2 regions of the Spongiibacter taiwanensis genome follow, and region 2 is predicted to be linked to the other one. Evidence: predicted binding sites of a transcription regulator. Region 2 holds the regulator's gene; the other holds the start of a gene.
What was found. The regulator PhoB, encoded in region 2, activates phosphate uptake and scavenging genes when phosphate is short. The targets are predictions, from matches to a motif close to TGTCATAAANNTGTAACA.

Region 1 (4,213 bases), 660 kb from region 2:
TGTCGCTGACACTTACCGGGCCAAACAGGTAGCGCACTTCCGGGTACCGGTGCAGGTAGCGGCCTAGACCTTGCCAGAGGTAATCCAGGGCATTGCGACCCCAGTAGCGCGGCTGCACAAAACTGCGGCCCAGCTCGGCGCCCTGCTCAAAAACCTCTTCGGCTTCCAGTACCTTGTAGTCAAACAAGGTGCTGCTGTAGAGGCTCTCATTGGCCTCCAGTGTGGCAACCCGCTTCAGACGATAGGCACCCACCAGTTCCAGCTGGTTTTCATCCCAGAGCACAATATGGTCGTAATAGGCGTCGAAGGCATCCACATCCCGGCGGTGGCCTGTGCCCTCGCCCACGGCGCGGAAGCTGATCTCTCTCAGACGACCAATCTCGCGCATGATGGTGCAGTCACCGCTGTACTGGTAACAGTAGATTTCCATGCCGTCGCGGGTCGATCCCAGGTGATCGCAGGCGCGAATCGCCCGCCGCAATTCCTGCCGGTCTTCAGGGTGAGCAACGGGTTGCGCCACTGGCATAAAGCAGGGTTCGCCCCGGCGCTTGCGGCTGCCCAATTTGTAAATATGCTTTTTGAACAGGCGCACTTTCGCCGGCGCGGTGAGCGGCAGGTTGCGATGAACCTCCGCTTCAATGGCAGGCCCGATGCTGACCCGCACGGTGCGATTGTTCTGTTTGAACATTTCCCGAATCAACCACAGGGTCGACAGGGGCTTGGCCAAAAGGGACAGCGCGTAAAAGAACACCGAGTTGCGGGCATTGATGTGTACCGGCAATACCGGCGCCGCGGTTTTCTCGGAAAATTTGATAAAGCCATTGCGCCAGCGGCCGTCGCGCACCCCTTGCGGACCAAAGCGAGACACCTCACCCGCGGGGAAGATAATCACCGCACCTTCGCCTTCGAGGTGCTGGTGAATCGCGTTGATGTTCTCCCGACGATTGCGCTTGCCGCTCATATTATCAACCGGCAATAACAGGCTGCGCAGAGGTTTTAGGGCATACAACAGCTCGTTGGCAACCACTTTCACGTCGCCCCGTACCTCGGATACCAGCTTCAACAGCGCCAGGCCGTCGAGACTGCCGATGGGGTGATTTGAGATGATCACCAGGCGGCCACTGACCGGAATACGTTCTTTATCCAGCGCGCTAACGGCGTAGCTGAAATCAAAATACTCCAGCGCCTTGTCGACAAAATCCAGGCCCTGCAGATAGGGGTAGTCGCGCTCAAACTGCTTGAACTCGGCCTCGTGGAACAAATACTTGAGCAGTGCGCTCACGGTTTTTCTTATTCTTGGACTGCCCTGGGCAATGCGGGGAAGCCGCTCATTAATCACCGAATCAACTGAAATCACTGTGGCATTACCTGTAAAAAGAAACGTTAACTGGCCCGGCGCATGGGCAGCACATCAGCCCGGGCGGGTTTACCCTGGGAATCGAGGCTGGCGAGCTGAACCCGCTTTTCCGTCCACTGCACCAGCTCCAAATTGCCATCGTGACCCTCGGCCATGGCAGTGCAGTTCTCGATCCAGTCGCCATCGTTGCAGTACAGCAGCCCGTCAATATGCTTGAGTGCCGGCTGGTGAATGTGCCCGCAAATCACCCCGTCGAGGCCGCGGCGGGCAGCTTCTTCAACGGCAGCCTTTTCGAACACTTCAATAACCTGGCGGGCGTTGGGAATTCGTTGCTTGATGTAGGTCGCCAGCGACCAGTAGTGCTTACCAAACCGGCGGCGCAGGAAATTGGCCCAGCGGTTGAGGAACAACAGCAGGTCGTAGGCGTAATCGCCGATCAGATCTTCCCATTTGCTCAGGCGGATATGCTCGTCGAGGCAGTCGCCGTGAAACATCAGCAGACGCTTACCCGAAACCGTGGTGTAAACCGCTTCCCGTTTGATTTCGATGGGGCCAAAAATCTGGCCAACGTAATCGCGGAAGGGTTCGTCGTGATTGCCGGGAATGTAAACCACCCGCGTACCCGCGTTGGCCATGCGGAACAGGGTGCGCAGCACTTCGTAGTGACTTGGCGGCCAGAACAGGGTGCGCTTGAGAGACCACAGATCGACCACGTCGCCCACCAGATAGATGGTTTCGCATTCAACATTGGCCAGGAAATCAAGCAGGTAATCGGCGCGGCAATCCTTGAACCCAAGGTGGATATCGGAAAGCCAAAGGGTCTTGTACTTAAGCCTTGCGGTCACGTCATGCATCCTCTCTATGCATTTGACGCAAGACTACTGCGCAAAGATGACAGCAGTGGGGCTTTTCCGGGACAGTTTTATGACAGCGTAAGATCGCTGTCATCGACGGGCGTTGGCGCTCAGCGAAAACGAAAAGGGGCGGAATCGCCCTTAAGAGAAGACGATAATTTGAATTATGTCATTGCGCGCAGTTATTTGGCTACGCACTCCGGAAAATAGAGGTTCAGGACGTCGGTGAGTTTCTGCTCGTCGAGAGGCTTGCTGGAAAAGCCCTTGATCGTATCCCAACTATCGGCCTTTTCCTTGTCACTTGGATTCAAGGAGGTGGTGAGCATGACCACCACTGCGCCGGCCTTCTGCTCCTCCGGCAACAACTGGTAGGCGTCGAGAAACTCCCAGCCGTTCATTTTTGGCATATTAATATCGAGAAAAATGAGGTCAGGCTGGCGATACCCCCCTTCCACCCTTTCGGTGAGGTAGTCCAGAGCTTCAACGCCATTACCCACTTCGTCGACCTGCTTGGCAAAGCCGTAGTTATCTATCAGCAGGCGATGAACGAAATTGGTCGCTTTGCAATCGTCGACCAAAAGTACCAAATCAAGCTTTTTCACGGACAAACTCCTTTAGCGTGAAGAATACGGTGGTCCCCTCATTTAAGGTGGATTCAATCCATATTCTGCCGCCATGCATTTCAACAATTTTCTTACAGTGGGCCAAGCCAATTCCTGCCCCTTCAATTTGATCCCGGGTATGCAGACGCTGAAAAATCAGAAACACCCGCTGCAAGTACTGCTGTTCAATCCCGATCCCATTGTCAGCGATGGAAATAAGATAACCCTCCTCGCCGGGGTGCACGCTCACATCGACTACCGGAGCAACATCGGGTCGCTGGAACTTGATCGCATTGCTGATCAAATTTTGCAGCAGCATGCGCAGTTCCATCTTCAATCCATAAATCGTGGGGAGACCTTCACTATAGACCGTTGCACCAGATGCCCTGATTTTGTGATGAAGATCCTGGCACACCAGTTCAAACTCTTCCTGTAAATTCACCTCTTCGGGAACCACTTCCTTGCCGAGGCGACTGTAATCCAGCAGCCCCTTGACCAAGTCTGACATTCGCGCTGACGACTCGTCGATAAAACCAAGAAAGGTCTTACCTTGGGAGTCCAACGCGTCGCTGTAGTACTGGCGAAAAAGATCGACAAAACTGCGCACCGTGCGCAGGGGCTCCTGCAAATCGTGGGAGGCGATATAGGCGAACTGGGTCAATTCATCATTGGCCTGGGTCAATTTTTCGTTCTGGGCAATCAACTGCCGTTCCGCCTGCTTACGCTCTTCAATTTCACGCAATTCACTCGCTCGCCGCTCGCGCAGGGCCGCTGAAAACCCCGCAAAACCCCTTGCCAGCTCACCCACTTCGCCGGGTGCATTCAGGGGCAGATTTTCCTCTGGCAGGTCCAGATGTCTGGAACGCAGCTCATCGGTGATTTTGGCAATGGGTCTGGCCAGATGACGGGCCAGCGCCGCGCTGATCACCCCCGCCACCAGCAAGATGGCCGCCAGGTACAACAGCAAGCGGTTCCGCAATTCCTTGTAAGGCAGCAGTATGGTGCTATCCGCTTCGGAGACATACACCGTTAATTGGTTTCGTTCCGGGTCGGGGCCATACACCACCCGCCGGGCATGAAAGTGGTAATCCGTCCCCTCCCAGCCAAGCACGTTTTGGATCTCCTCCATAGCCCGATTCTCAAACATCGGCGCCATTGGCGGAATCTGGTCGACGATATTGTCGCGCTCACCAAACTCGAAGCGGAATTCATGCTCCGGGCTGGGATGGACGAGGTATTCGCCCCAGTGGTTGGCGATGATCAGGTAGCGCGCGTCCAGATCCAACCTTTTCATGGCAGCAAAGGTCGCATTCAGGTTGTGATTTTTGATCAACACACCGAACAGCTCACCCTCGTCAGTCCGGATCGGAGTCAAGGCCCGAATCGTTGCGTCAAAGGGC
Region 2 (4,213 bases):
CGAAGTGGGCGACAAAGTGCGGGTTGAGGAACTGTCTGGCAATAAATTGATTGTGTCCCACGTCGAGTCGTCCCGTTAGGCGGGGTAGCGCGGCGTCTTTCTCACCAGACTCTTAAAGGGCTGAAGATATGGAAAGTCTCGCAGTAACCGGTGCTTTGCTGTTCATGGTGGTGGTCACCATTTCAATGGGTGTGCGCACGGTGCCCCAGGGCAGCAAATATATTGTGCAGCGTCTGGGCAAGTACCACTCCACCCTGGCGCCAGGTTTGAATTTTATTATTCCTTACGTGGACACCGTGGCCTATAAGATCACGACCAAGGATATTGTCCTGGATATCCCTTCCCAGGAAGTTATCACTGAGGACAACGCGGTGATCATTGCCAACGCGGTGGCCTATATCAACATTGTATCGCCAGAAAAGGCGGTGTACGGGGTGGAGGATTACACTCTGGCCATTCAGAATCTGGTACAAACTTCGCTTCGTTCCATCATCGGCGAGATGGCCCTGGACGCGGCGCTGTCCTCCCGAGACCAGATCAAAGCCAAATTGAAGGCGGCAATTTCTGACGATATTGCCGACTGGGGAATTACCCTGAAGACGGTGGAAATTCAGGACATCAGTCCCTCGCCAACCATGCAACAGGCGATGGAGGAGCAGGCGGCGGCCGAGCGCCAGCGGCGGGCGGCAGTCACCAAAGCCGAGGGCGAAAAGCAGGCTGCCATTCTGGAGGCAGAAGGGCGGCTAGAGGCTTCCAAGCGGGATGCCCAGGCGCAGGTTGTGCTGGCGCGGGCCAGCGGCGCGGCGATTGAGGCGATCTCGGCGGCGGTGAAGGGAGAAGAGTTGCCGGCGTTGTTTTTGCTGGGCGAGAAATATGCAGATGCCCTGGTGGAGCTGTCCAGCTCCAGCAATGCGAAAACGGTTGTGTTGCCCGCAGACCTGCCCCAGGCGCTCAAGGGCATTTTGAACAAGGCGTAGGAGTTTATGGAGCATACTTTAAGACTGGTTATCAGTTGTCCCGACCGGGTTGGTATTGTCGCGCGGGTGAGCCAGTATGTTGCCGAGCAAGGCGGATGGCTAACGGAAGCGAATTATCACGCTGACGCCGAAAGTAACTGGTTTTTCATGCGCAATGAAATTCGCGCAGCGTCATTGACCCACGGTGTTGATGCCTTTTGCGAAGGCTTTAAAGAGATTGCCGGCTCCTATGACATGGAGTGGCAGCTGGTGGATTCCAATATCAAACGTAAAGTCGTCATTCTGGCCAGCCACGCTTCCCATTGCATTGCCGATATTCTGCACCGGTGGCACAGCGGTGAGCTGGACTGCGACATTCCCTGCGTCATTAGTAACCACGAAAACCTGCGCAGTATGGTGGAGTGGCACGGTATTCCCTTTGAATATGTGCCGGTTACTCCCGAGACGAAAGTTGAGGCCCAACTCAAGATTATGCGGCTCACCCTGGCTGCCCAAGCCGACTGCGTGGTGCTGGCCCGCTACATGCAAATCATTCCGCCGGAGTTTTGTCAGGCGTTTCCGGGCCGAATGATCAATATTCACCACAGTTTCCTGCCGTCATTTATTGGTGCCAATCCCTATCAAAAGGCCTTTGATCGTGGGGTGAAGCTTATCGGTGCAACCAGCCATTACGTGACTGAGACCCTCGACGAAGGCCCCATCATCGAGCAGGATGTGATTCGGGTGAACCACCGACACAGCAAGGATGATATGGTGCGTTTGGGGAAAGACGTGGAAAAGGCGGTACTCGCTCGTGCCCTGCGCAATCACCTGGAAGATCGCGTGCTAGTTCACGGGAATAAAACGGTAGTGTTTGATTAGATTAGAAAAAAACCGATCGTCATAAAAATGTCATCAAGTGTCGATTTAATGCAGTCATGAAAATCGTCGTTAAAGGCTTATAGAATGAATGAAAAGACCATTCTGATTGTCGATGACGAGGCGGCTATTCGCGAGATGATTCGGGTCGGCCTCGAACTTTCCGGCTACCAGTGCCTGGAAGCCAGTAATGCCCAGGAAGCCCATGGCATTATCGTTGATCAGCGCCCCGACCTCGTTCTGCTCGACTGGATGATGCCAGTGACCAGCGGTATTGAATTGCTGCGCCGTCTGCGTCGTGAAGAGCTCACCAAAGACCTGTTGGTCATTATGCTGACCGCTAAGGACGATGAGGATAACCGCGTCCAGGGTCTGGACGTCGGTGCTGACGACTACATCACCAAACCCTTTTCCTCCCGGGAGTTGATGGCCCGGATTAAGGCAGTGTTGCGTCGCAGTGGCAGTCAGAGTGACGAGGAAAGTATTGAAGTGAATGGCTTGAAACTCGACCCGGCGAGTCACCGGGTCTTTGCCCACCAGGACCCCCTTGATATGGGCCCAACCGAATTCAAACTGCTCAAGTTTTTCATGACCCACCAAGAGCGCGCTTACAGTCGTGGCCAGCTATTGGATCAGGTGTGGGGAACCAACGTTTATGTTGAAGAGCGCACGGTTGACGTGCATATCCGCCGTTTGCGTAAAGCGCTGCAGACGGATCGTCAGGATTTCGGTCAGTTAATCCAGACCGTGCGAGGCACCGGTTACCGTTTTTCTGCGACTGGCATAAGCGCCTGACGACGCAATGCGGGATAGTGGCTGGAAGACCGAGCTGACTAAAGTCAGTATTCCCCTAATTGGCATTGCGTTGGTGTGCGCGCTGTTCCAAGTGGGTGTTTGGCCGCTGCTGATTGCTGCTATTGCCGCGTGTGCTTGGCTGTTGTTACAACTCAAAAAATTGAATACATGGTTACAGGGTGGCATGGACGGTGAGCCACCGGAGGCAACAGGTATGTGGGGACAGGTTTTAGATTCAATCTACGACCTGCATCGTCAGGGCGCCCAGGATCGGGCGCGTCTGGGCGCTACGGTGGAGTATCTGCGGGCGTCGTTTGCGTCTATGTCGGACGCCGTAGTGATGTTGGATGCAGCCGGTAATATTGAATGGTGCAATACCGCGGCAGTGGACTTGCTTGGGTTGCAGCACGAGGAGGACACGGGGCGCCAACTAGTCAACTTGATCCGTGCGCCAGCCTTTCTGCGTTATTTCGAATCAGAAAAATACAAAATGCCATTGGAGATGTCGTCTCCAGTCAATGGGCATATACAGCTGAGTATCAATATCAGTTTTTTCGGCCAGGGTAGTAGGTTGTTGTTTGCGCGAGATGTGACCCGGACCCATCGCCTCGAAAAAATGCGCAAGGACTTCGTTGCCAACGTATCCCACGAATTGCGTACGCCGCTGACTGTTATCAATGGTTATCTCGAAACCTTTGCCGAGCACGGTGGCGAAAACCCCCGTTGGGATCGGGCCATCGCTCAGATGCTGCAACAATCCCGGCGCATGCATAATCTGATTCAAGACTTGATGCTGTTGTCGCGGCTGGAAACGTTGCCGGCCTCCGAGCAAGAGCAGATCAGAATGCGCCCGCTGATGGAAATGATTGCCGAAGAGGTTTCGGCCGCGGCAAAAGGGGAGCGGGAGATTCGGGTTGAATGCGATGATGATGCTGACCTACGGGGTTGCTACGCTGAACTGCGCAGCGCCTTCTCGAACCTGGCGGTCAACGCTGCGCGGTACACCGAGGCCGGGGATCAAATTACTCTGCGCTGGTTTCAGGATGACTATCACGCCTATTTTGAAGTCGAAGACACGGGCATTGGCATTGAGCCGCAATACATTCCCAGGCTGACCGAACGCTTTTATCGCGTCGAGGAAAGTCGCTCCATCGACACTGGCGGTACCGGCCTTGGGCTGGCGATTGTCAAGCACGTGTTGATTCGACATCGCGCCGAATTGCGTATTAAAAGTGTCATATCCCAGGGCAGTTGCTTCAGTTGTGTTTTTCCAAAATCATTACTAATCAATAAGTTAAAGTGATTTTTTGGGTAGTCATCGTTTTGTAACATAACTGTAACAATTGGGGTTTAGAGTGCCCCCTTAGACGAGTTTACTGGTTTGAGGAGAGGTCCGTGAAAATCAAGCAAAGTCTAATGGCAATGGCGCTGAGTGTGACCGCAGGGTTCTCGCTGGCGGGCGCCGAAGTAGACCCCGGTCTGGCATCTTACGAGAAAGCGTCGGGTGTCGCCGGAAATCTCTCCAGCGTCGGTTCCGATACCCTCGCCAATCTGATGACCCTGTGGGCTGAAGATTTTAAGCG

Region 1: a site for PhoB is predicted at 2,270-2,287, ahead of NCG89_RS03520 (UDP-2,3-diacylglucosamine diphosphatase). Genes of this name have one in related genera too.

Annotation. Positions count from the first base shown of each region.
Region 1 is NZ_CP098455.1:719,759-723,971, forward strand. It holds gene olsF (bifunctional ornithine lipid synthase OlsF) at 1-1,357, opposite strand, end outside; gene NCG89_RS03520 (UDP-2,3-diacylglucosamine diphosphatase) at 1,384-2,202, opposite strand; gene NCG89_RS03525 (response regulator) at 2,394-2,813, opposite strand; gene NCG89_RS03530 (ATP-binding protein) at 2,800-4,213, opposite strand, start outside.
Region 2 is NZ_CP098455.1:63,988-68,200, forward strand. It holds gene NCG89_RS00295 (NfeD family protein) at 1-79, shown strand, start outside; gene NCG89_RS00300 (SPFH domain-containing protein) at 129-977, shown strand; gene purU (formyltetrahydrofolate deformylase) at 984-1,838, shown strand; gene phoB (phosphate regulon transcriptional regulator PhoB) at 1,923-2,630, shown strand; gene phoR (phosphate regulon sensor histidine kinase PhoR) at 2,638-3,933, shown strand; gene NCG89_RS00320 (PstS family phosphate ABC transporter substrate-binding protein) at 4,026-4,213, shown strand, end outside.